4 regions of the Bradyrhizobium sp. AC87j1 genome follow, and region 2 is predicted to be linked to each of the others. Evidence: riboswitches for the same ligand, from Rfam matches in the RefSeq annotation. Region 2 holds a riboswitch; each other region holds the start of a gene.
The links. Region 2 has a riboswitch for cobalamin ahead of CV770_RS36125 (ribonucleoside-diphosphate reductase subunit alpha). Riboswitches for the same ligand answer to the same signal wherever they lie in the genome.

Region 1 (5,186 bases), on a different contig from region 2:
GCGAACTTGCCCTTGGCGCTGGTCGGGCGGTCCATGGTGAATTTGTGCACGGTGGCCGCGTCGGCCTTCTCCTGCCACAGCCGCGCCTCGGCGCGGCGGCGGAGCAGGGCGCTGCTCGGCCAACCCGGATTGGCGGCAAGGAAGGCGGCATAACGCTTGAAATTGGCGGTGCTCTCGGAATGGCGCAGCATGAACCAGTCGGCGAGCTTCTGTCCGGCGGGATCAGTGATGCGGTCGCGCGCCGCGCTCGCATCATCCGTCTTGCCCTTGCGCGCGAGGTCGATCGCATCCTTCAGCGCGGCGAGGTCGCCGGTGAGGGGCGGGGCGGCCGGCTTCTCTGACGGCTCGTCGCCGGTCTTCTTCGACTTGCGCTTGGCCTCGGCATGCCTGCCGTGACGGGACTTGGCCACCGCATGATGTTGCTTGCCGGCTTTCGCCTCATGCGATTTTTTCGGTGCGGACGATTTGTGGCTGCTTTTGGCCGCCAGCTCGGTGGGAAGGAGGGCCATTGCGGCCACGGCAACGAGACACGCGAGCGAGCGTAGGCACTGGTTCATCCCATGGTCCCCCTGCGAACCACTACAAACCAAGGTCCGCGACGACATGCGGCTTGAGAATCAACGACATCGAAAACGATGCTACGGCATCGTTTCGCATTCCCCACGCTGTCGCAACAATGCGGCAAAATACGGATGTGACGAGGGAACTTCGGCTCGGGAGCGAAGGTCAGTTCGGTTAACCTTTGTTAACGATCCGGGCCCGCGCGACGGCTTGGCTTGGTTCTGGGCGTCACAAGCCCAGATTGCGCGTGTTCCCGCAGCCAGATCCGGTGTATGGAGTTCCCTCGCTCCGTCCCTTTGGCTTTTGTCCTTCTATGCCGATTTTCAACCAGTCGATCAGGCGCAAGATCGTCGGTATCGCCCTCGGATTGATCGTCCTGATGCTGGTCACCTCGATCCTGTCGATGGTGATGTCGAGCCAGGTCGGAATCCTCCTCGACGAGCTGACCAACCGCTACATCCCGGCCTATGGACATCTGGCGCGTGCCAACATTCGCTCGCTGGAGCGGTCGGTGGCGCTGCGGCGAATGGTGATGATGAAAATGCAGGCGCCGTCGGAGGAGGAAGCCTACGCGGCGCGCTTGCGAGAGTTTGAGGAGGCCGATCGCAAGATCGACGACGAGGCGGAGGCCGCACGCACGCTCATCAACGCGATCATCGACGATTCCAGAACGCCGTCCGACAATGCCGGGCTGGCGCGGATCGAGACGCGCATCGAAACCGCGCTCACCGAACTTCGGCAGGCAATGAATGAGGATCATGCCAAGCTGCTCAAGCAGGTCGATGACAAGCAGATGACCGAGGTGCGTGGCACGCTGGAGCATCTCGATACACTGCGCGATCAGTTCAATCAGAGGATCGACACCATCCGCGCGGACATGTTGAAGCAGGTCTTTGCCTCGACAAGGACAGTGATCGGCCGTCAGCATCAGGCGATCGTCATCTCCGCCATTGTGACTGTGCTCGCGGCGATCGTCGGCTTTGCCTTCGCGCTCCTGGTGTCCAGCGGTATCACGCGCCCGGTGCGGCTACTGCTCGCCGGCACCCGCGAGGTCGAGGCCGGCCGCTTCGACAAGACCATCACCGTATCCACGCAGGACGAGATCGGCGAGCTCGCCGCGGCCTTCAACCGCATGACCGAGCAGCTCAGGCACAACGAGCGCATCCGCGAGACCTTTGGCCGCTACATCGATCCCAAGGTGGTGCAGGGGCTGATCGACCGGCCCGAAGTCGCGATCGACGGCGAGCGCCGGGTCATGACCATCATGTTCTGCGACATGAGCGGCTTCACCTCGATGAGCGAGGGCATGACCCCGCGCGGCCTCGTCAGGGTGATGAACCACTATTTCACGGTGATGTCCGGACCGATCAGGGGCAATCGCGGCATCATCGACAAATATATCGGCGACGCCATCATGTCCTATTGGGGCCCGCCCTTCATCGAGGAGGACGAGCAGGCGCTCCTGGCCGGCATCGCCGCAACCGAGATGGTCGACCAGGTGCCCGCGCTGCAGAAGCAGCTGCCCGACCTGCTCGGCATCCGCGCCATGCCGGCGCCGTGTGACCTGCGGATCGGCATCGCCACCGGCGAGGTCCTGACCGGCAGCATCGGCTCCGAGCTGATGATGAGCTTCACCGTGATGGGCGACGCCGTGAACCTGGCCTCGCGGCTGGAGGCCGTCAACAAGGTCTACGGCACCCGCATCCTGATCTCGCAGGCAACTGCTGATGCGATCGGAGCGCGGCTCGAGCTGCGCGAGGTCGATCGTCTGGCGGTCGCCGGCCAGAGCGCGCCGCAGCCGATCTTCGAGGTGATGGCGCGGGCGGGCGCACTCACCGGCGCGCAGGACAGCCTGCGCACGCATTATGCCGAAGCGCTCGCCGCCTATCGGGCCCGCCGCTTCGACGAGGCGCGCGCCGCTTTCAACGCCGCGCTCGAAGCCGTCCCCGGCGACGGTCCCTCGCGTACGATGCTCGGCCGCATCGCGCAATTCGAGGCCAAGCCGCCGGAGGAGGGGTGGGACGGTGCCTGGCGCCAGGAGCAGAAATAGCCGTTTTTGTTGCGCCAGCCCGCCCTGTCCGGAAAAAACGTTTCTACTCGATAACGATGTTCGCCGTGACCTATTTCCCGGGCTTAGGTTGGATGTCCTTGAGGCGTTTGACGGGGACACGCCGATGACGGAACTTCAGGACAGGCTGGAACGGTTCGAGACGCTCACCGCCGAATGCGAGCTGATCGCCAAGCTCGCCACCGACAGCACCAAGCGCGAGTTCTATCTGAAACTCTCGGAACAGTACCGTCAGCTGGCGGTGGACATGCGGCAGGCGATCGCGACCAAGGCTGCTGCCTGACGCCGGCTGCAATCCGTTCTTAAGGTTTGGCGCGCATCCTTGACCTCGCGAGCGATCGCTCGTGGTGGAAAGGCCGGGGTTAGCTGCAATGCAGCGCACCTCGCGAGTGTCATTTGCCATGCTTGACAGGGCAATCACATGCGCCTCGTTGCCGTGATCATATTCGCGCTCATGACGGCGGCCTGCGACCAGGAGCAGGATATCACCGGCTCGACGCCGACCTGCCCGATGCGGAACTACAGCTACAATCCCCGCGATATGAACCAGTGCGTCAGTGCCTGCAAATCATGCGATCGCGGCACCACGGTCACCTGCACCACCTCCTGCACCCTCAGGGGCGCGCGCTGAGGCCACCGCTTTCTCGCAGCGCACCCAGTGGCGGTGCTGGGACACCGGAACGATTCACTTGGGTTAATCATTGAAGCAAGTGGGCAGGACGTGGAGTCCGATGGAAATGGGTATGCTCGATCCCGGTCGATTTCTGGTGTCGTGCTCGCATTGTGATGCCTGGCCGATGGCGGCCAATGTGAAGCGGTCGAGCTGGTCGGCGTCTCCGCACGAGGTGCGCTTTGTCTGCACGCGCTGTCGCCGCGAGGAGACCGCCATCGTCTCGGCCTCCGGCGAATTGACCCCGATCAAGCGCGTCGATGTTCCGCCGCGCGACGTCGCTGTCGCCTGGGCCCAGGCGCAACGGGTGCGAGGGCGGACCTGAGCGCCCGGCATGCACCGGTCGATTGACTCCCGGGGCCAACGGCTCGTAAATGATCGGCGACGGTTCTCCTCACGGAGATCAAAAGGGAATGTGGTGCGGGATTGTCCCAACGCAGGGATTTGTCTCAACGCCACGGCTGCCCCCGCAACTGTAAGCGGTGAATCTTTCGTCTCATGCCACTGGGAATCTCGGTCCTGGGAAGGCGACGAAAGGTCACGACCCGCGAGCCAGGAGACCTGCCGTCAGCCGTGGTCACACGCGAAGATGTCGGTCGGGGAGTACAGACATTAGCTTCACCGGAGCAATCCATCGCTCTGCCGTGAAACCTCGTTCGCTGTGACGTGCCACTGACGTCATACCGAGGTTACAATTGTGTCCCGTCTTGTCCCTGCTGCCAGGCGCCTCAGCGCCGGCCTGCTCGCATCCGTTTCCCTCCATTCGCTCGATCTGTCCTCCGCCTTCGCCCGGCAGGCGCTTGCCGAGCAATTGCCGCCGATCGAGGTGACCAGGCCCGACGATCAGAACCGCACGCGCGCCAGGGCGATCGGTGACGGCGAGGCGACGCGGCAGCGGGTGAGGACGAATGTCGCGCCGGCAGGCAATGGCGCCGGCTCATCCGGCTCCGGCGGTGAGGCTGCCGCCGGCAGCGGCGGCGTCGTCGGGGCTGCCACGACCGTCATCACGGCCGCGGATATTGCGCATTCGCCGTCGCAGACGCTTGCCGAGATCATCGCGACGCAGACGCCGGGGGCCCAGATCACGACGCTCTATGGCGGTCAGATCGGCGCCAAGACCAGCGTGGACCTGCGTGGCTTCGGCGCCTTTGCCACCGCCAACACGCTGGTGCTGGTCAACGGACGGCGGTTGAACGACGTCGACATGGCGCAGGTGGACCTCTCCACCATCCCGCTCAATTCGATCGAACGCATCGAGATCACGCGGGGCAATTCCGGCGCGGTGCTCTACGGCGACAACGCGGTCGGCGGTGTGATCAACATCGTCACCAAAAATGGCGTTGGCGGACCGCCCGTGACCGCGCGCATCGAGGCTGGCTTCGGCTCGTTCAACACCAGGCTCGGCAACGTGTCGACCTCACTCAATTCGGGTCCGTGGTCGACCTCGTTCTACGGCAATACGGTCAGGACCGATGGCTATCGCGACAACAACCGCTATTCCCAGCAGAATGGCGTCGGCAATCTCAATTACACCACGCCCGGCCTGACCGCTTTTCTCACCGTCACTGGCGACAATCAGGAGCTGCGACTGCCGGGCGGCCGCACTGTCGATCCCTCCATCGGCCTCGACGAGCTCAGGGCCAACCGGCGAGGGACCAGCACGCCCTTCAACTACGCCAACCAGCAGGGTTTTGGCGCGACTGCGGGTTTCACCAAGACCCTGGTCAACGGCGTCGATCTCATCGTCGACGGCGGCGTGCGCGACAAGAAGCAGCAGAGTGCTTTCTTCTCCACCCCGACGCCGGTTCCGGCGTTCTTCACGTCGACCTATGTCGGTTCCCATCTGACGACATGGTCGATCACGCCGCGGCTCAGCGTGAAGAGCCT
Region 2 (5,186 bases):
TTGGCCTGCAGGAAGGAGTGGAAGCCCATGACGCCGAGGCCGACGGAGCGCTCACGCAGGGCAGCGTAGCGGGCACGCTTCATGCCGTCCGGCGCCACCGTGATGAAGTGGTTGAGCACGTTGTCGAGGAAGCGCATGACATCCTCGATGAAGGTGGGCTCCTCACTCCACTGGTCCCAGGTCTCGAGGTTGAGCGACGACAGACAGCAGACCGCGGTGCGCTCCTCGTCGCGATGATCGATGCCGGTCGGCAGGGTAATTTCGCTGCACAGGTTGGAGGTCGAGACCTTGAGGCCCAGCTCGCGCTGATGCTTGGGGAGCGCGCGGTTTACGGTGTCGATGAACAAGAGATAAGGCTCGCCAGTCTGGAGCCGGTTCTCAAGGATGCGTTGCCACAGCTGGCGGGCATCGATCTGGCGGACGACCTCGTTAGTCTTCGGACTCCGCAGAGCGAACGCGGTGCCGGCGCCCACGGCACCCATGAACTCATCGGTGACGTTGACGCCGTGATGCAGGTTGAGGCTCTTTCGGTTGAAGTCGCCGGACGCCTTGCGAATCTCGAGGAACTCCTCGATCTCGGGATGGTGGATATCGAGATAGACCGCCGCCGAGCCGCGCCGCAACGAGCCCTGGCTGATCGCCAGCGTCAGGCCGTCCATGACGTGGATGAACGGGATGATGCCTGAAGTGACGCCGCCCTTCACCTTCTCGCCGATCGAGCGAACATTGCCCCAGTAGGTGCCGATGCCGCCGCCGTTGGAAGCAAGCCAGACGTTCTCGTTCCAGGTACCGACGATGCCTTCGAGCGAGTCCGCCACCGAGTTGAGGAAGCAGGAGATCGGCAGGCCGCGCGTGGTCCCGCCGTTGGAGAGCACCGGTGTGGCCGGCATGAACCATAGCCGGGACATCGCATCATAGAGACGTTGGGCATGCGCAACATCGTCCGCGAAAGCGCAAGACACCCGCCCGAACATGTCCTGGTAAGTTTCGCCGGCGAGCAGATAACGGTCGGTCAGCGTCAGCTTGCCGAACGACGTCAACAAGTCGTCGCGCGACGGATCGAGCGTGAGGTCGGGCGGCTTTGGCGATGGCGCGAGGGGCCACGGCAGCGGAGCCGGCGATGGCGAAAGGGGCACCAGACACGGCTCAGGCGCGGCAGGCTTCGCCTGCGCTAGGCGCGGCCGCACACCCGGTGGCGCGACGAGATGACCATGCTGATCGAAATCGTAAGACGGCGACATCGGCAACCCCGCGATGTTAGGCGCTGGGGCCGCGCGGACGACTTGCGAGGAGAGCTGGCAAATGTGCCCGGCTGCAAGCGACCCACCGGGGCACCCCGCCCGAGGACTTTCGTTCAGTCGCGGCAGGTCTCCTGGCTCGCGGGTCGCTGGGGCTGTCGGCCTTCCCAGCGCTGTCGCGCCAGTGACCATGATGACAACCGCTCGCCGCTTACAGTTGCGGGGGCAGCCTCGGAATAGCCGTTGCCGGCGCACCGGGTTCCCTCTTAGCTTCCATCCTACGAGATGCGGGAATGGAAGACCGTGACGGGCTACATATAGGCGCCGCTCGCAGAGATTCGTCAAGCGGCACCGTCAAGTTAACGAATTGGAGCAGCCCCGAGGTCAAGGTTCGGCGAGCGCTTGTCGTGGAGATCTCGCGCCAAGTCGCAAAGGCTCGCTCGCGCGAAACACGACGGAAGTCGGCAGTGACGGCTCCGAGAGAGAGGATGTGGAAAAGGTTCGCGACCTGATCATGAACTGACAGAAAAATTGAGCCTGACGGGACGATTTGAAACGCTTCATGATCCGATCGCGTCGCCTCTTACCCTTGCGGCGTTCGTGGTCTGGACTATCCCTTCACTCGGCGATGTCCGCTGTAAGTGCTTCCCGTCGAGTCTCCACCCCTCGCCCTGGCAGGGGCTTGGCTCGGGGAATCACTTTCCAACTGAATGTGCCTTATGTGAGGCTACGCGACCGTGGGGCTCGCAGGCGGCGTGGTCGCGCGCTTTGTTCACGATTCCAAAAGCTGCTTGGTTTGCCTCCATGAACATTGGAAGGACGAGAAACATATATCCAAACCGCGTCTCGATAATACCGGAATCGTCACGCCGTTAGGGTGCAATGCGCCTACATTCACCGGAGGAGGCTTTGATCTGCAAGAAGTCTCGCTTGAAGTCGTCCGCAGTGCGGTCGGATTGCTCTCAGAAGGGAAGTACGACCCCGGCACCTGGCAAGTGTCTATCCTGACACTGCAAGGCCAAAACAGAGCACGTGTGCTGCCACGCTGGGAGCGTTTGATTGCCCCCCACATCCACGCTGTTTGGGCCGGGGAATGAACGTCTTGCTTTCTTCGCACGTGATGCGGGCAATGTGCAAACTTGCTTGCGAATTTGTCCCCCTTGAGAATGGCGGAGTTCTTCTCGGCTGGGCGCGCGGGGAAAGACCGGGTGGTAGTCGACCTTCGCGGTCCCGGCCCGCACGCCCTTCACGGGCGACACTGTTTCGTGCCTGATCACGCTTGGCAGGTCGCAGAGATTCGGCGGGCTTTTCAGGATAGCGCGGGTGACGTTGATTACCTCGGCGATTGGCACTCGCATCCGGTGGCGCCGCGGCAATGAGCGATCTGGACTCGGCTACGCTGCGGCGCATTGCTCGCCGCGTGAAGGAGCCGCTCATGCTGATCGTGGCAGGCAGCGAGATCAATCAAGGCTGGTCGGCGCGTTGTTGGAAAGGGCGCATTGATGGGCGATTTCTGAGGCGCCGCTTGGAGGCACAACCACAGGAGCTAAAATTGTTCGATCCGCCACACGATTGGGCAACCGTCCGTCACGCTGTATGAGCCGACGCTTACTTGGCGTGTAAGTCGCTCGGATGAATTGGACCAGTTCGGAACATCAAGGGCGAGCCCAACGCCTACCAGCCGAAGGAGTTGATGCCCTGAAGCGCGGTCGCTAGGGCAGAGTGTAATTTTCGAGGTATCAAGGCCGAACATGGGTGATGTGCGGATTGACACGTCGCAGTGGAAGCGCGGGTACGGGAAGAAGCCAAGTGGACGCCGATATTGGCGCTTCCGGATCGTCTCTCCCCGTACTATGGTCAAAGAATATGAGTTCAGGACGGATTTCGCACTGACCTTTCCGGCCGCGTGCAGGGTCGCAATGGAAAAGGCGCGGCAACCCGGTTCGGCTCAAATATAGTGCTGCTACCCTGAGGGAACATGACCGCAAGACGTGCCGACGCGAGGTCTTTGTCGGCCATCGCATCAGTGCGGACGGCGGCAAAGCGGGCATCGAAGAAGGCGAACTTCACGCCAGCTTTGAAGATTCGTTACTCGCACCTGACGCGCGAAGTGGATCTCGAAGAGTACCAATCGCGCGTTGGCCGCTCACGCACGATGTGCGTTGATCATGTCGTTTCTCGCCGCGACTAAAACTGCTCGCCGTCAATTGCGCGGTGGCACGGTCGGTTCGTCGGGAACGACGCTAAAGACTGGTTAAAGATGGCTCACGCTTTCTTGCGCCCACGTGTGGCGCAAGTCGCTGAGAGGGACACCATGGGCACCCGTCTGTGAAGCGGCGCTCGACCGTTCGTAGCTGGCGGCGCGGCCGAAATGTTTCTACTATGACCACAACGCCGGGCGGCCAGGATCAGTGGTCGGGCACCGAAAGAAACAGGCATTCAAGGCGGCAGCAATTTCTCAGGCGACTCAAGCGGTGAGCGAGGACAATGCAACAGATGGCGCCTCGACTAAAAGCCCGACCGCCGATTTTTTGGAGGGGCTGTATGGCGAGCCATTGCGCGCCGAGACGATGCGGACGGGGCGCCATCTGATCATTGCTTCGGCGATTTGCGCGGTCGTCGTGACATTCGATGTACAGCTCAAAGGCACGGGCCTGGTCCCGTTGGACTTCGGCAATCGGTCCGAAGTTTTTGCCATGCTTATGGCGCTGGCTGTCATCTTGCTGCTCCTTAGCTTCGTGTTGCGGACCTGGACCGACCTGCTTCGCGAACGCGAGACAGCGAAATTGGTCACGCAGTATATCGAAGATGAGCGACTCCATGCCGCTCGGAAGTCCGCAGAGGGCGCGGACGCCGAAGAGTTAAGAAGTCAGCGCGAAGCGCTCGAGGGATCGGAATACTACGACCAAGAGGACTCGAATTGGGACGCATACCACAAAGTTAAGGATGCCGCCGACGCGGCCCTGCAGAAAGCAGAAGGCCGTTTGGGAAAGCGGCGGTAGCCACTCGGCTTGCGACGCGCATGGATGATCCTGGAAGCCGGCCTGCCTATCGTCTTTGCGGTGTTTGCGATCTACAAGTCATGGACATCCGTCAACGCTCTCTTCAAAGCACTGTTCTTGTCGTAACGGCGGTTCAAGCAGCCGCAAGATTTTCTCGGAGGAACTCAGCAAAGCACCGGTGGATGAAGGCGCCAGAGCGAGCTATGCCGGATTTCGGGTGAAGGAGCCGATTATCGGGGCGGCGCATGAACAGTGGCTGAAGATGAGCAAAAACCAGCGTGTCGGATTGAGCGCCATAAACCTTGGTATCGTTCGGGCACCTCTTTAGATGCCTGACGTTTGCCAAGGTTCAATTGAGCCGCTGATCGCGATCGTCTTCGCTGCGGTACGAGGCTGGCTGAAGCGGACATCTCATTCGTCATCGCCGGGGTCGGCCGCTGATTAGCTAGTCAGGAGGTTGCGAATTCTGTTTTTCGTCGGAATGGCAGTCTTAGCCGGGGCGTGGCTAGAGGCGCTCATGGAACCATTCGAGCTTGCGTGGTGCGAGTTTGAATATCAGCGGGTTCTCAAACAGCTTCAAGAGAGGGAGGCCGGGGCGACCTAGGGCCCACAGCTCTCCCTCACGTAGGAGCCCGTCGGTTGCCCCGGGGCTTCCCCTTTAAGCAAACATCCCCGGTTCGAATCCAGCTCGGCGAGCCATTGCGGACAGCTCCGGCCGAGCCATTATCTTAGCGAACGGTAAAGCTTCTCGCGTCGCTTGTCAGAGCCGATCAACTGCTCTGAGATCTCGCGGAACAGCCGGGCCTCATTCCCACCTCTTTGCATCCGTGTCACAGCGTTCTCGGCTTACGCTCTCCAAGTAACCACTGCTTCGCGGTTGAGCTATCCCACTGCATGGCTTCTGCTCGTGAGCCCGGTAGTGCTCTTCGCTTCTCTATGAATTAGC
Region 3 (5,186 bases), on a different contig from region 2:
CATCGCAACATTGATCTGCTTCTGGCCGCTCTCCAACGCGAATTGGAGATTTTTGAGAAGGGGATCCGTCCCGATTATGAGGTCATCCGCGCGATTATCAGCTATTTCGAGGTTTACCCCGAGGTGTACCCATCATCCACAGGAAGACTTGATTTTTTCCAAGCTCAAGGCTTGCGATCCGGATGCAGCTGCAATCGTCGGCGATCTCGCGCTTGAACACCAGGAAGTCGTCGACCGTTTGCACGGCTTCGCGCGAGCTATTGACGCCATCCCCACGGCAAGACGTCGGCAATATCATACGCGACTTCATAGTTCGCGAGCGGCGCCACATGATGTGGGAAGAACGAGATTTCTTTCCGGCCGCCCTGAAGGCTCTCTCGGCACAGGAATGGACTGAAATCGCTTCCGCCGTCACCGGTCATGGAGATCCGCTGTTCGGCGAGACAGCGACAGCCACTTCCGATGCGCTAAGAGCGCATATTCTGAAATTGGAGCAAGAAGCTGAGGCCGAACGGAGCTCGGTCGCGTTATCGTCCACGAAGGCCGGCAATCCCAGACACGGCGCCGAGAGGGGCCGTGTTGGCCGCTGCCGTTTTACAGCAGGAATTAGACCTCATGCTCATCCTGCCGAAATGAAAATGGGGGTGTTCGCGGGCACGTAGGCCGCCCTACCGCCAAAAATGGCTTCCGCGCACTATGATCGCTTCCTCGACCACTGGTGCAAACGCCATGGCCGAGCCTTTCTGAGCTCTGGTTCCGGCACGTTCCACAGTGTGACCGTCGCAGGTTTGGCAGCTGCGCAGTGACATCGCGCGAAGCGGATGTCTCTCATGTCCGCCGACCCGTAGGACGGACGATTGCGGCGCGCGGCTGCGGCGAAGCACTCCCACTCCTTCCCAGCCCGGCACGCTCTGAATGATCCGCGAGGCACTGCTCGCCCGGGTACGTTTAGCACGAACGGCAAGGCGCTGGACGTCCGGTCTAACTCTGCGCCGAGCCGAGTCGTGTCGGATCCGAGATCGCCAACTGGCCTATGTTGAGGGCAGGACCACGCTCACGGCTGTAGAGCAACCTATCGGCACCGTGCCATCTTCAAGCTCGTGACATCCTCCACGTGGTCCGCTCATAGACTCTCAAACAAAGGCCCAAGCCGAAACCCGACTATCGGGTGGAACCGGTCGGCCAAGGACTGCCGTAAGCAGGGTTCAAATCAATAGCAACCGCTCATGCATTGTCCACGCTGCGAGATCCTTGGAGCCAGGTTATTCGTATCGTCGCGCTGATGGAGCATAAGGTTTCCAGGCAGGAAAGCGCGCCGAATTTGCGGCTCGTGCCCTGCGGTGACCGCCCGGCATCACCGCCTCCCTCGGCTCTGTCGTAATCGTTGCCGACGTGCTCTTGAGCGACAAACCTTGGTGTATATTTATACGCTTCAGGCTATACGGTCGCATACCACTGCATAATTGAGCTACGCTGAGCTTGTGCTTCAACTGGGCTCAGATTTTCGGTGAATGTCCTTGCCGTGATCGAACCGGCGGTTGTCCTCTCTTCCGCCGATGGAAGTCCGCGCGATGCGTCAGCGTCGCTCCTCCCAGACTTTCGCCCGGCCCGCTAAGCGGGGCCGGGTTTTTTTTGTGTTCCCAAGAATCCATCGATTATGGAGAGCGCAAATGACCGCAAGAGGATCAGCTTAGTCGAGAAGAGACCCAAGCCCGGATCAACGGCCTCGCGGATCGAATGCAGCGCGCAGTTGGCGGGCGGCAGCGACCATGTTCGCTAGCGCCGGCCGAACCTCCTCCCATTTGCGCGTCTTAAGGCCGCAGTCCGGATTGACCCAGAGCTGCGAATCCTGCAGCCGGGTCCGAGCCAACGCCATCAGCTCCTTCATTTCGCCCGCCTTGGGAACGCGTGGAGAGTGGATGTCGTACACGCCCGGCCCGATCTGATTTGGATATTCGTAGTTCCTGAACGCGTCGAGTAGTTCCATTTTCGACCGCGACGTCTCGATCGAGATGACATCTGCGTCCATTGCAGCGATCGCACCGATGATGTCGTTGAACTCCGAGTAGCACATATGTGTATGAATTTGCGTTTGATCAGCGACGCCGGATGAACAGATGCGGAAGCAATCCACGGCCCAGTCGAGATAGGCGGTCCACTCCGATCGACGCAACGGCAATCCTTCGCGAAGTGCAGCTTCGTCGATCTGGATCATGGTCGCACCAGCATTCTCGAGATCGCGGACTTCGTCTCGGATCGCGAGCGCAATCTGGCGGCAGACCTCGCTTCTGGGAATATCATCGCGAACAAAGGACCAGTTCAAGATCGTCACCGGTCCGGTCAACATCGCCTTCATCGGCTTCCTCGTTAGTGATTGCGCGTAGCGCCACCAGCCTACGGTGATAGGCTTCGACCGCACTACATCGCCAAACAGGATCGGTGGCCTGACGTAGCGCGATCCGTAGGACTGCACCCATCCATTCCTGGTAAATGCGAAGCCGACGAGTTGCTCACCGAAGTACTGCACCATGTCATTGCGTTCGAACTCGCCGTGCACGAGGACATCGAGACCGATGTCCTCCTGCCAGCGTACGGCGCGCGCCGTCTCCTCCTTGAGGAACCTGTCGTATTGCTCGTCGCTCATAGCGCCTCGGGCATGCGCCGCACGGGCATTCCGGACCTCTTTGGTCTGCGGAAACGATCCGATCGTCGTGGTAGGAAAAGCCGGTAGTCCGAAACGATTGCTTTGGATCTCGGCACGACGGGCAAATGGGCTCGCGCGCCGACGCATGGTCTGGTCGATCGCTTTCATCCGGACAGCGACATTGGCATCATGGATTTTCGGCGAAGTCCGGCGGACAGTCGCGGCACAGTCCGACTCGGCAAGAGCTAGCGCAACATTCTGGTCGCCTGTGAGTGCCCGCGCCAGGATCGCGAGCTCTCGCATCTTCTGGACCGCGAAAGCAAGCCAGCTCTTGACGTCGGAAGCGAGCCCGGTTTCGAGTTCAACATCGACCGGCACATGAAGCAGCGAGCAGGATGGGGCAATCTGTACACGATCCTTGCCGAGCTTCGCAATGGCGGGTTCGAGCCGCTGGCGCAGCGACGACAAATTCGACCGCCATACATTCCGGCCGTCGACGACACCGAGCGACATGACGAGATCACTTCGGCCGCCAGCGATGATCTGGTCCAACAACTGTGGCGCTCGAACCAGATCGAGGTGCAGTCCGGCGACTGGCAGGCTCAAGGCGGTGTCCAGATTGTCCCCGAGATCGCCGAAATAGCTGGCGACTAAGATCTTGATGGCTGGCCCCTCCTTGGCGAGCCGGTCATAGGCATGTCGCAAAGATTGTCGCGCCCTCTCATCCAGATTAAGAACCAGGCAGGGCTCGTCGAACTGAACCCAATTTGCCCCACGTTTGGCCAATTCCTGCAGAACCTCGATATAGGCCGGTATCAGTTCATCCAGTAGTGAGAGTGGCTGGAACGCAGGATCGGGACTCTTGCCGAGTTTTAGGAATGTGACCGGCCCGATCAGGACAGGGCGGGTCTGAAAGCCAAGGGCCTTGGCTTCCTCATACTCCTCGATCGGCTTGCGAGAGCATAGCCTGAAAGTCTGTCCCCTGTGAAACTCGGGGACCATGTAGTGATAGTTGGTGTCGAACCACTTGGTCATCTCCTGCGCGGGTGCGCCAAATCCGCGCGGTCCGTGACCGCAACTCGCATCCTGATCGTCGCATTGTGATCCGCGGGCCATGGCGAAGTACGTCTTGAGCGAAACGGATTCGGCTTTCGAGGCGTAGATCTCCGGGATGGCGCCAACCATGACACTTGTGTCGAGCACCTGGTCATACAGCGAGAAATCGTTCGATGGAATGACCGTGACGCCGATAGATTTCTGACGAGCCCAGTTCGCGGCACGCAGGCCAGCTGCATCCTCGAGCAACTGCTGTTCGCTGCTTTTTCCGGCCCAGTAACTTTCGAGAGCGAGTTTGAGCTCGCGCCTTGGACCGATGCGTGGCGTTCCGAGGGTGGCAACCGGAAGGGAGAGAAGAGTCATAGCGTGAACCCCATGTTGGGGGCAAAGGCCATGGCGGACGCAGGCAGGGGAAGTCGCGCGGTGCGACGGCTGCTTGGCGCACCACCGGGACACCCCGCCCGTGGACGAATACATTGTCGGGGCAGGTCTCCTGGCTCGCGGGTCATCGCTTCTGTCCGGCCTTCCCGAAGCCGCGCAGGCTTCAGTGACGTCGTTGGACAGCGGCTTGCCGCTCACAGTTGCGGGGGCAGCGCCGGCATTGTCACCGGCTTCCCTCTTAGCTCCGGATCAAATGGAAACCGGAGAACCTCGACGGCTTGGATTATCGGCAAGAGAAGTCTTCCGTCAACCTCTCAGATTATGTCTCAAGCTGATGCTGCGACATCTGCTACGCGAATCACCGTGCATCACGTTGAGATGATGTAGAAGCGCTTTCAATCGGCGATATCGGAATGATCATCGGAGCTGCCCGCGGGCCGCACGCCAGATTGGTGGAAGGGACAAATGCGGGCTTGCGCGGTCGGGACTGCCACCTCGAGCAGAACGCATCTCCGGCTTCCCAGCGGTTCTTGAGGACGTCCACCATCCAGTCACCTTCTCGGCCAACAGGATCCGTGTTGAATACGCCCCAGCTGGCAAGGCCAGCAACATACCCCGCCAGCACGTTGATTTGCAGTTCAGCAAGACTCCAAATGCTCGGCGGTGAAGATCGGCTTCGCGTCGTTGGCCGTCAAACGCACCATGGCCCATTGGCCGCAAATGCCCAAACGCATGGCAGAGATCGAAACGCACATTCTGGCAACGATACCGGACCAAACCGTCGCGTGACGAGGATGCATAAACCGCGCTGGATAGCGCTGAAAGGAAACATCGAGACCTGCCAGTCGGAAAGTCGACAAAGAGGACACAAAAGCGGTGTGAAATACCGTCCATCACCTGGCACGAAGAATGCAAGACTTCGGCATGCCCAGTCTCCTCCTGCTGGGCATGTCCGGCACAGCAGATTGAAGCTGTCGCCGGCAGCGAAGTTAGCGGCGCGTGACATAGAGGGGAGCGCCTGCTCGCACGGGACACCATCGGTCTCCCCGTCGCGTCGCCGCTAACTTCTTGCGCTCGCGCATAACAGGTTAAAGGTTGCCCCGCT
Region 4 (5,186 bases), on a different contig from region 2:
GGCTTCCGGCGTCGGCAAGACCACGGTGACGCTGGCGCTCGCGCGCGCCTGGCGCAATCGCGGATTGAACGTGCAGTGCTTCAAGAGCGGTCCCGATTACATCGATCCCGCCTTCCACGCCGCCGCTACGGGACGCGCTTCCGTCAACGTCGATAGCTGGGCGATGGACCGCGGGGCGATCTCGCATCTCGTCAGCCGCGGCGCGAACGCCGATATCGTGCTCGCCGAGGGCTCGATGGGCCTGTTCGACGGCGTCGCCGCGCGCGGTGTCTCCGGCACCGGTGCCACCGCCGACATTGCGGAGTTGCTGGGCTGGCCAGTGGTTCTGGTGATCGATCCCTCCGGCCAGGCGCAGACCGCGGCGGCGATCGCCGCAGGCCTTCGCGATTATCGCCCCGGTGTGCGGCTTGCCGGCGTCGTGCTCAACCGCGTCGCCAGCCCGCGCCATGAAGATCTCGTGCGGCGTGCGCTCAACGGCGTCGGCATTGCCGTGTTCGGCGCGCTGCCGCGTCACGCCGAGATCAACCTGCCGAAGCGACATCTCGGCCTGGTGCAGGCCGAAGAGCAGGGCGAGATCGGCAAGCTGATCGACGAGGCCGCTCGCTTCGTTGCCGAGCATGTCGATCTCGATGCGGTGCTGGGATCGGCTGCCAGCTGGTCGCCGCAACCTGCCGCGAATGGGCTGAACGTGACACCGCCGGGGCAGCGCATTGCGCTGGCCCGCGACGAGGCGTTCTCCTTCGTCTATCCGCATATGCTGGAAGCCTGGCGCGGGGCGGGCGCGGAGATCTCGACATTCTCGCCGCTCTCCGATGAGGCGCCCGACGCGAGCGCCGACGTGTGCTGGCTGCCCGGCGGCTACCCCGAGCTCCATGCCGGCAAGATCGCGGCCAATGCGCGTTTTCGCAGCGGCCTGCGCGCGTTCGCCGAAACGCGGCCGGTGCACGGCGAATGCGGAGGCTATATGGTGCTGGGAACCGCTCTGACCGACGCGGACGGTGTCCGCCACGAGATGACAGGCCTGCTTGGCCTCGAGACGAGCTTTGCCAAGCGTCGCATGCATCTCGGTTATCGTCTGGCCGAACTCGCCGCGCCGATGCCGGGACATCGCTCCGGCGCGCGCCTGCGCGGCCACGAATTCCACTATTCGACCATTCTTGCCCAGCCGGACATGCCGCTGGCCGTAGTGCATGATGCGACTGGCGCAGTCATCGCCGAGACCGGCTCGCAGCGCGGCCACGCCACCGGCACGTTCTTTCATCTGATCGCGGAGGACCGGTGAGCGGATTCGTCTCCTTCATCTCCGCCGGACCCGGCGACCCCGAGCTTCTCACGCTCAAGGGCGCCGCGCGGCTGCGCGAAGCCGACGTCGTGCTCTATGACGATCTTGCCTCCGGCGCGATCCTCGATCTCGCCCGGCCCGGCGCCAATCTCGTCGCGGTGGGGAAACGGGCAGGGCGTCCCTCGACCAAGCAGCACCACGTCAACCGCTTGCTAGTCGACTATGCCGCAACCGGCGCGCGCGTGGTTCGGCTCAAGTCGGGCGATGCCGGCATTTTCGGCCGGCTCGAGGAGGAGTTGGAGACGCTGCGTGAGGCCGGCATCGGCTACGAGATCGTTCCCGGCGTGACATCGGCCTGTGTTGCCGCGGCGCAAGCCGGCATTCCCCTGACCCGGCGCCATACCTCGCGCCGGGTGCAGTTCGTCACCGGGGCTGATGTCACCGGCGAGCTGCCGCCCAACCTGAACTGGGCGGCGCTGGCCGACCCTGAAGCGACGACCGTGGTCTATATGGGCCGGCGCACCTTCCCGGCGCTTGTCGCAAAGTTGATCGCGCACGGGCTCGCTGCGGATACCCCCGCGCTGTTCGCCGAATCCCTCGGACGCCCCGACGAACGGCTGGTCCGCACCACCATCGCCGAGCTTGCCGAGCAGCTTGCGCGCGGCGGCGCCGCCTCGACGGCCGCCGTGATCCTGTTTGGGGCGCTGGCGGGGGATTATCCGTCATGACGGCCTTGGCCGCCGCTCGCCCCTTGACGCAGGCTCAGCGAAAGGGGCACACAAGAGAGGCATGGTGCTCGACGCGGCGCAAAGCGCCGGAGCATAATCGGGAATGGGGGTGGGCGGACCCAGTTGCGGCGCCCAAAACCCCAGCCGCCCCCGCGACTGTAAGCGGTGAGGGACTCCGATCAGCCACTGGGCCGCAAGGTCCGGGAAGGCCGGAAATCCCGGGGAACCGCGAGCCAGGAGACCGGCCCTGCACGTTTTGAGGCCAAGGCCGTCGGGTGTGACGGCAGGAAGGAATTGAGCCATGCATATCGAACCCGGGGTCGTGACGGGCGCCAAGCTCGTGTTGAGTTACGCAACCGGCATCGCCGCAGGCGGCGTTGCGCTGAAGCTCGCGGTGGAGACCGTGCGTGAGCAGGGCATCACGTCGTTCGCGGCGCGGACGCTCGCCACCACAGTCCTTGTCTTCACCTTCTTCGAGATCCTGCCGCACTTCCCGGTCGGCGTCTCCGAGGTGCACTTCATTCTCGGCTCGACACTGTTCCTGCTGTTCGGTGCGGCGCCCGCGGCCTTCGGCCTCGCATTCGGCCTGCTGCTCCAGGGCGTCTTCTTCGAGCCGGTCGACATCCCGCAATATGGCATGAACGTCACGACGCTGCTGGTGCCGCTGTTCGCGATCCAGGCGATCGCCACACGGATCATTTCGCGCAACACCGCCTATGTCGATTTGAAGTATCGGCAGGCGCTGGCGCTCTCGACGACCTACCAGGCCGGCGTGATCGCCTGGGTGGCGTTCTGGGCGGTCTATGGCTCCGGTTTTGCCATGACCAATCTCGCCAACATCGCGACGTTCGCCGCGTCCTATGCGCTGGTCATCGTGATCGAGCCGCTCGCCGATCTCGCGGTGCTGGCGCTGGCGAAGTCGCTGCGCGGCGTCACCGCGCCCGGCCTCGTCACCCCGCGCCTGCACAACGCGGCCTGAGAGACAAGCGAGCGGGCGGCCGCAGGGCCGCCCGTCGCGTTCGCGATGCTCACGCTCTCTTTGATAGGCATCGGTTGCGGTGATCCCGACCAGCTCACGCGCGCCGCTGTTCGAGCGATCAACGCCGCTGATCTCGTCCTGATCCCGCGCAAGGGAACGGCGAAGTCCGATCTCGCCGATCTCAGGCGGACGATCTGCGCGGATGTGCTCACCAGCGACAAGACAGCCATCGCTGAGTTCGACCTTCCCGTGCGCGACGTCGCTGAAGCTGACTACCGCAAAGGCGTAGACGATTGGCACGATGCGGTTGCCGCGGCCTGGTCGCAGACGGTCTCAAACCATCTCGAAGGTGAGGGCAAGGTTGCGCTGCTGATCTGGGGCGATCCCTCGCTCTATGATTCCTCGTTGCGGATTGCGCGGCGGCTCAATCCGTTGCCGACGATCAAAGTCGTGCCCGGCATCACCTCGATCCAGGCGCTGTGCGCGGCCCATGCGCTGCCGCTCAACGACATCGGCGAGCCCTTTCTGGTCACGACCGGGCGGCGTTTGCGTGAAGGCGGCTGGCCGCAAGGTGTCGACACCGTGGTGGTGATGCTCGATGGCGGCACGGCGTTTCAATCGCTTGATCCGGAAGGCTTGCAGATCTGGTGGGGCGCCTATCTCGGCATGCCCGACCAGATCGTCATGTCCGGCGTGCTCGCCGAGGTTGGCCCGCGCATCGTCGCGGCGCGGCAGGAAGCGCGCGAGCGGCACGGCTGGATCATGGACAGCTACATTCTGAAGCGCAGGCCGTAAGCGAGGCAGTATGCTCCCCGAATGGGTCACCCGAAACTGCCCCGACGTCTCCGCCGTCCATCGCGAGGCGGCAATCGCGCGGCAGGCGCAATTGACAAAGCCGACCGGCGCACTCGGCCGGCTGGAGCAGCTCGCGATCGAGCTTGCGGGCCTGCAGGCGACCGAACAGCCGCGTACCGCGCGGGTGCCGATCATCATCTTCGCCGGCGACCACGGCATTGTCGCGCAGGGCGTCTCGGCCTATCCGCAAGCCGTGACCATCGCGATGATGGCGAATTTCGCCGCTGGCGGCGCCGCGATCTCGGTGCTGGCGCGCGAGCTTGGCTCGAGCCTGGACGTCGTCGATGCCGGAACGCTGGCAACAGAGGCAATGGCGGGTGTCATCACCGACAAGCCGCGCCTTGGCACACGCGATTTCAGCGTGGACGCCGCGCTGACGCCTGCGGAGCTGGCGTTCGCCTTCGAGGCTGGCCAGCGCGCGGTTTCACGTGCCGAGGCGGGCAAGCCGGATCTGCTGATCTTCGGCGAGATGGGGATCGGCAACACCACGACGTCGGCGGCGATCGCGGCGAGCCTGCTCGGCATCAGCGCCGAAGAGATCGCCGGCAGCGGCACTGGCGTCGATGCGGTGGGTCGCGCGCACAAGGCGCGGGTGATCGACGCGGCGATTGCGCATCACGGCGTCGCGGGCGCGGCGCCCGAAAAAATCCTATGCGCCGTTGGCGGCCTGGAGATCGCGGCGATCTCAGGTGCGATCATCGCGGCCGCGCAGCGCCGCATCCCCGTCTTGATCGACGGCTTCATCGTATCGGTGGCAGCGCTCGCAGCAGTGCGGCTCAACCCGTCGTGCCAGCCGTTCCTGCTGCCGTCACATCAATCAGCGGAGCAGGGCCATAGGCTGGTGCTTCGCGCGCTGAACGTGCAGCCCTTGATCAGCCTCGATCTCCGGCTCGGCGAAGGATCGGGCGCGGCCATCGCGCTGCCGCTGGTTCGGCTCGCCTGTAGCCTTCACAACGGCATGGCGACGTTTGCGCAGGCCAATGTGCCTGACAGACCTAGCTGATCCGCTGATTGACCGAGACGACACGCCAGCCGGCCGCGAGGCGATCGATCCGGGTCAGCGACAGCGGATCAATCACGAAGCGCAGGGCGGCCTGTGGCGTGAGATCCAGCGCGATGCAGAGCGCAGCGCGGATGGTGCCGGAATGCACGACGAGCGTGGCCGATCCGGCTGCGATCCGCGACAGACCCAGCCGGACACGCGCGACCTGATCCGCAAAGCTCTCGCCGCCCGGCGGCCGTCCGGCAGCCGGATCGCTCCAGAACTGCGCATAGGCGTCGCCGCCGGTGGCATTGAGCTCGTCGTGCCGGCGGCCGGTCCAGTCGCCGAAATCCTGTTCGC

Region 1: linked by a shared signal. The riboswitch ahead of CV770_RS05425 (TonB-dependent receptor) and the one ahead of CV770_RS36125 (ribonucleoside-diphosphate reductase subunit alpha) in region 2 are both predicted to bind cobalamin.
Region 3: linked by a shared signal. The riboswitch ahead of metE (5-methyltetrahydropteroyltriglutamate--homocysteine S-methyltransferase) and the one ahead of CV770_RS36125 (ribonucleoside-diphosphate reductase subunit alpha) in region 2 are both predicted to bind cobalamin.
Region 4: linked by a shared signal. The riboswitch ahead of CV770_RS00040 (energy-coupling factor ABC transporter permease) and the one ahead of CV770_RS36125 (ribonucleoside-diphosphate reductase subunit alpha) in region 2 are both predicted to bind cobalamin.

The regions. Positions count from the first base shown of each region.
Region 1 is NZ_PTFE01000005.1:137,185-142,370, forward strand. Features, by position in the region: gene CV770_RS05405 (transglycosylase SLT domain-containing protein) at 1-557, opposite strand, end outside; gene CV770_RS05410 (adenylate/guanylate cyclase domain-containing protein) at 875-2,611, shown strand; gene CV770_RS42465 (hypothetical protein) at 2,736-2,912, shown strand; gene CV770_RS05415 (hypothetical protein) at 3,051-3,260, shown strand; gene CV770_RS05420 (hypothetical protein) at 3,361-3,624, shown strand; cobalamin riboswitch at 3,668-3,882, shown strand; gene CV770_RS05425 (TonB-dependent receptor) at 3,997-5,186, shown strand, end outside.
Region 2 is NZ_PTFE01000122.1:3,055-8,240, forward strand. Features, by position in the region: gene CV770_RS36125 (ribonucleoside-diphosphate reductase subunit alpha) at 1-1,241, opposite strand, end outside; cobalamin riboswitch at 1,346-1,559, opposite strand; partial or broken gene CV770_RS36130 (IS6 family transposase) at 1,636-1,820, opposite strand; gene CV770_RS41880 (hypothetical protein) at 2,614-2,838, shown strand; gene CV770_RS41885 (hypothetical protein) at 3,217-3,429, shown strand; gene CV770_RS36135 (hypothetical protein) at 3,713-4,240, shown strand.
Region 3 is NZ_PTFE01000042.1:14,188-19,373, reverse strand. Features, by position in the region: gene CV770_RS42165 (hypothetical protein) at 1-216, shown strand, start outside; gene CV770_RS43380 (hypothetical protein) at 330-662, shown strand; gene metE (5-methyltetrahydropteroyltriglutamate--homocysteine S-methyltransferase) at 1,718-4,063, opposite strand; cobalamin riboswitch at 4,167-4,369, opposite strand.
Region 4 is NZ_PTFE01000001.1:3,184-8,369, forward strand. Features, by position in the region: gene CV770_RS00030 (cobyrinic acid a,c-diamide synthase CobB) at 1-1,282, shown strand, start outside; gene cobA (uroporphyrinogen-III C-methyltransferase) at 1,279-2,010, shown strand; cobalamin riboswitch at 2,056-2,274, shown strand; gene CV770_RS00040 (energy-coupling factor ABC transporter permease) at 2,312-2,989, shown strand; gene cobF (precorrin-6A synthase (deacetylating)) at 3,035-3,784, shown strand; gene cobT (nicotinate-nucleotide--dimethylbenzimidazole phosphoribosyltransferase) at 3,795-4,847, shown strand; gene CV770_RS00055 (histidine phosphatase family protein) at 4,840-5,186, opposite strand, start outside.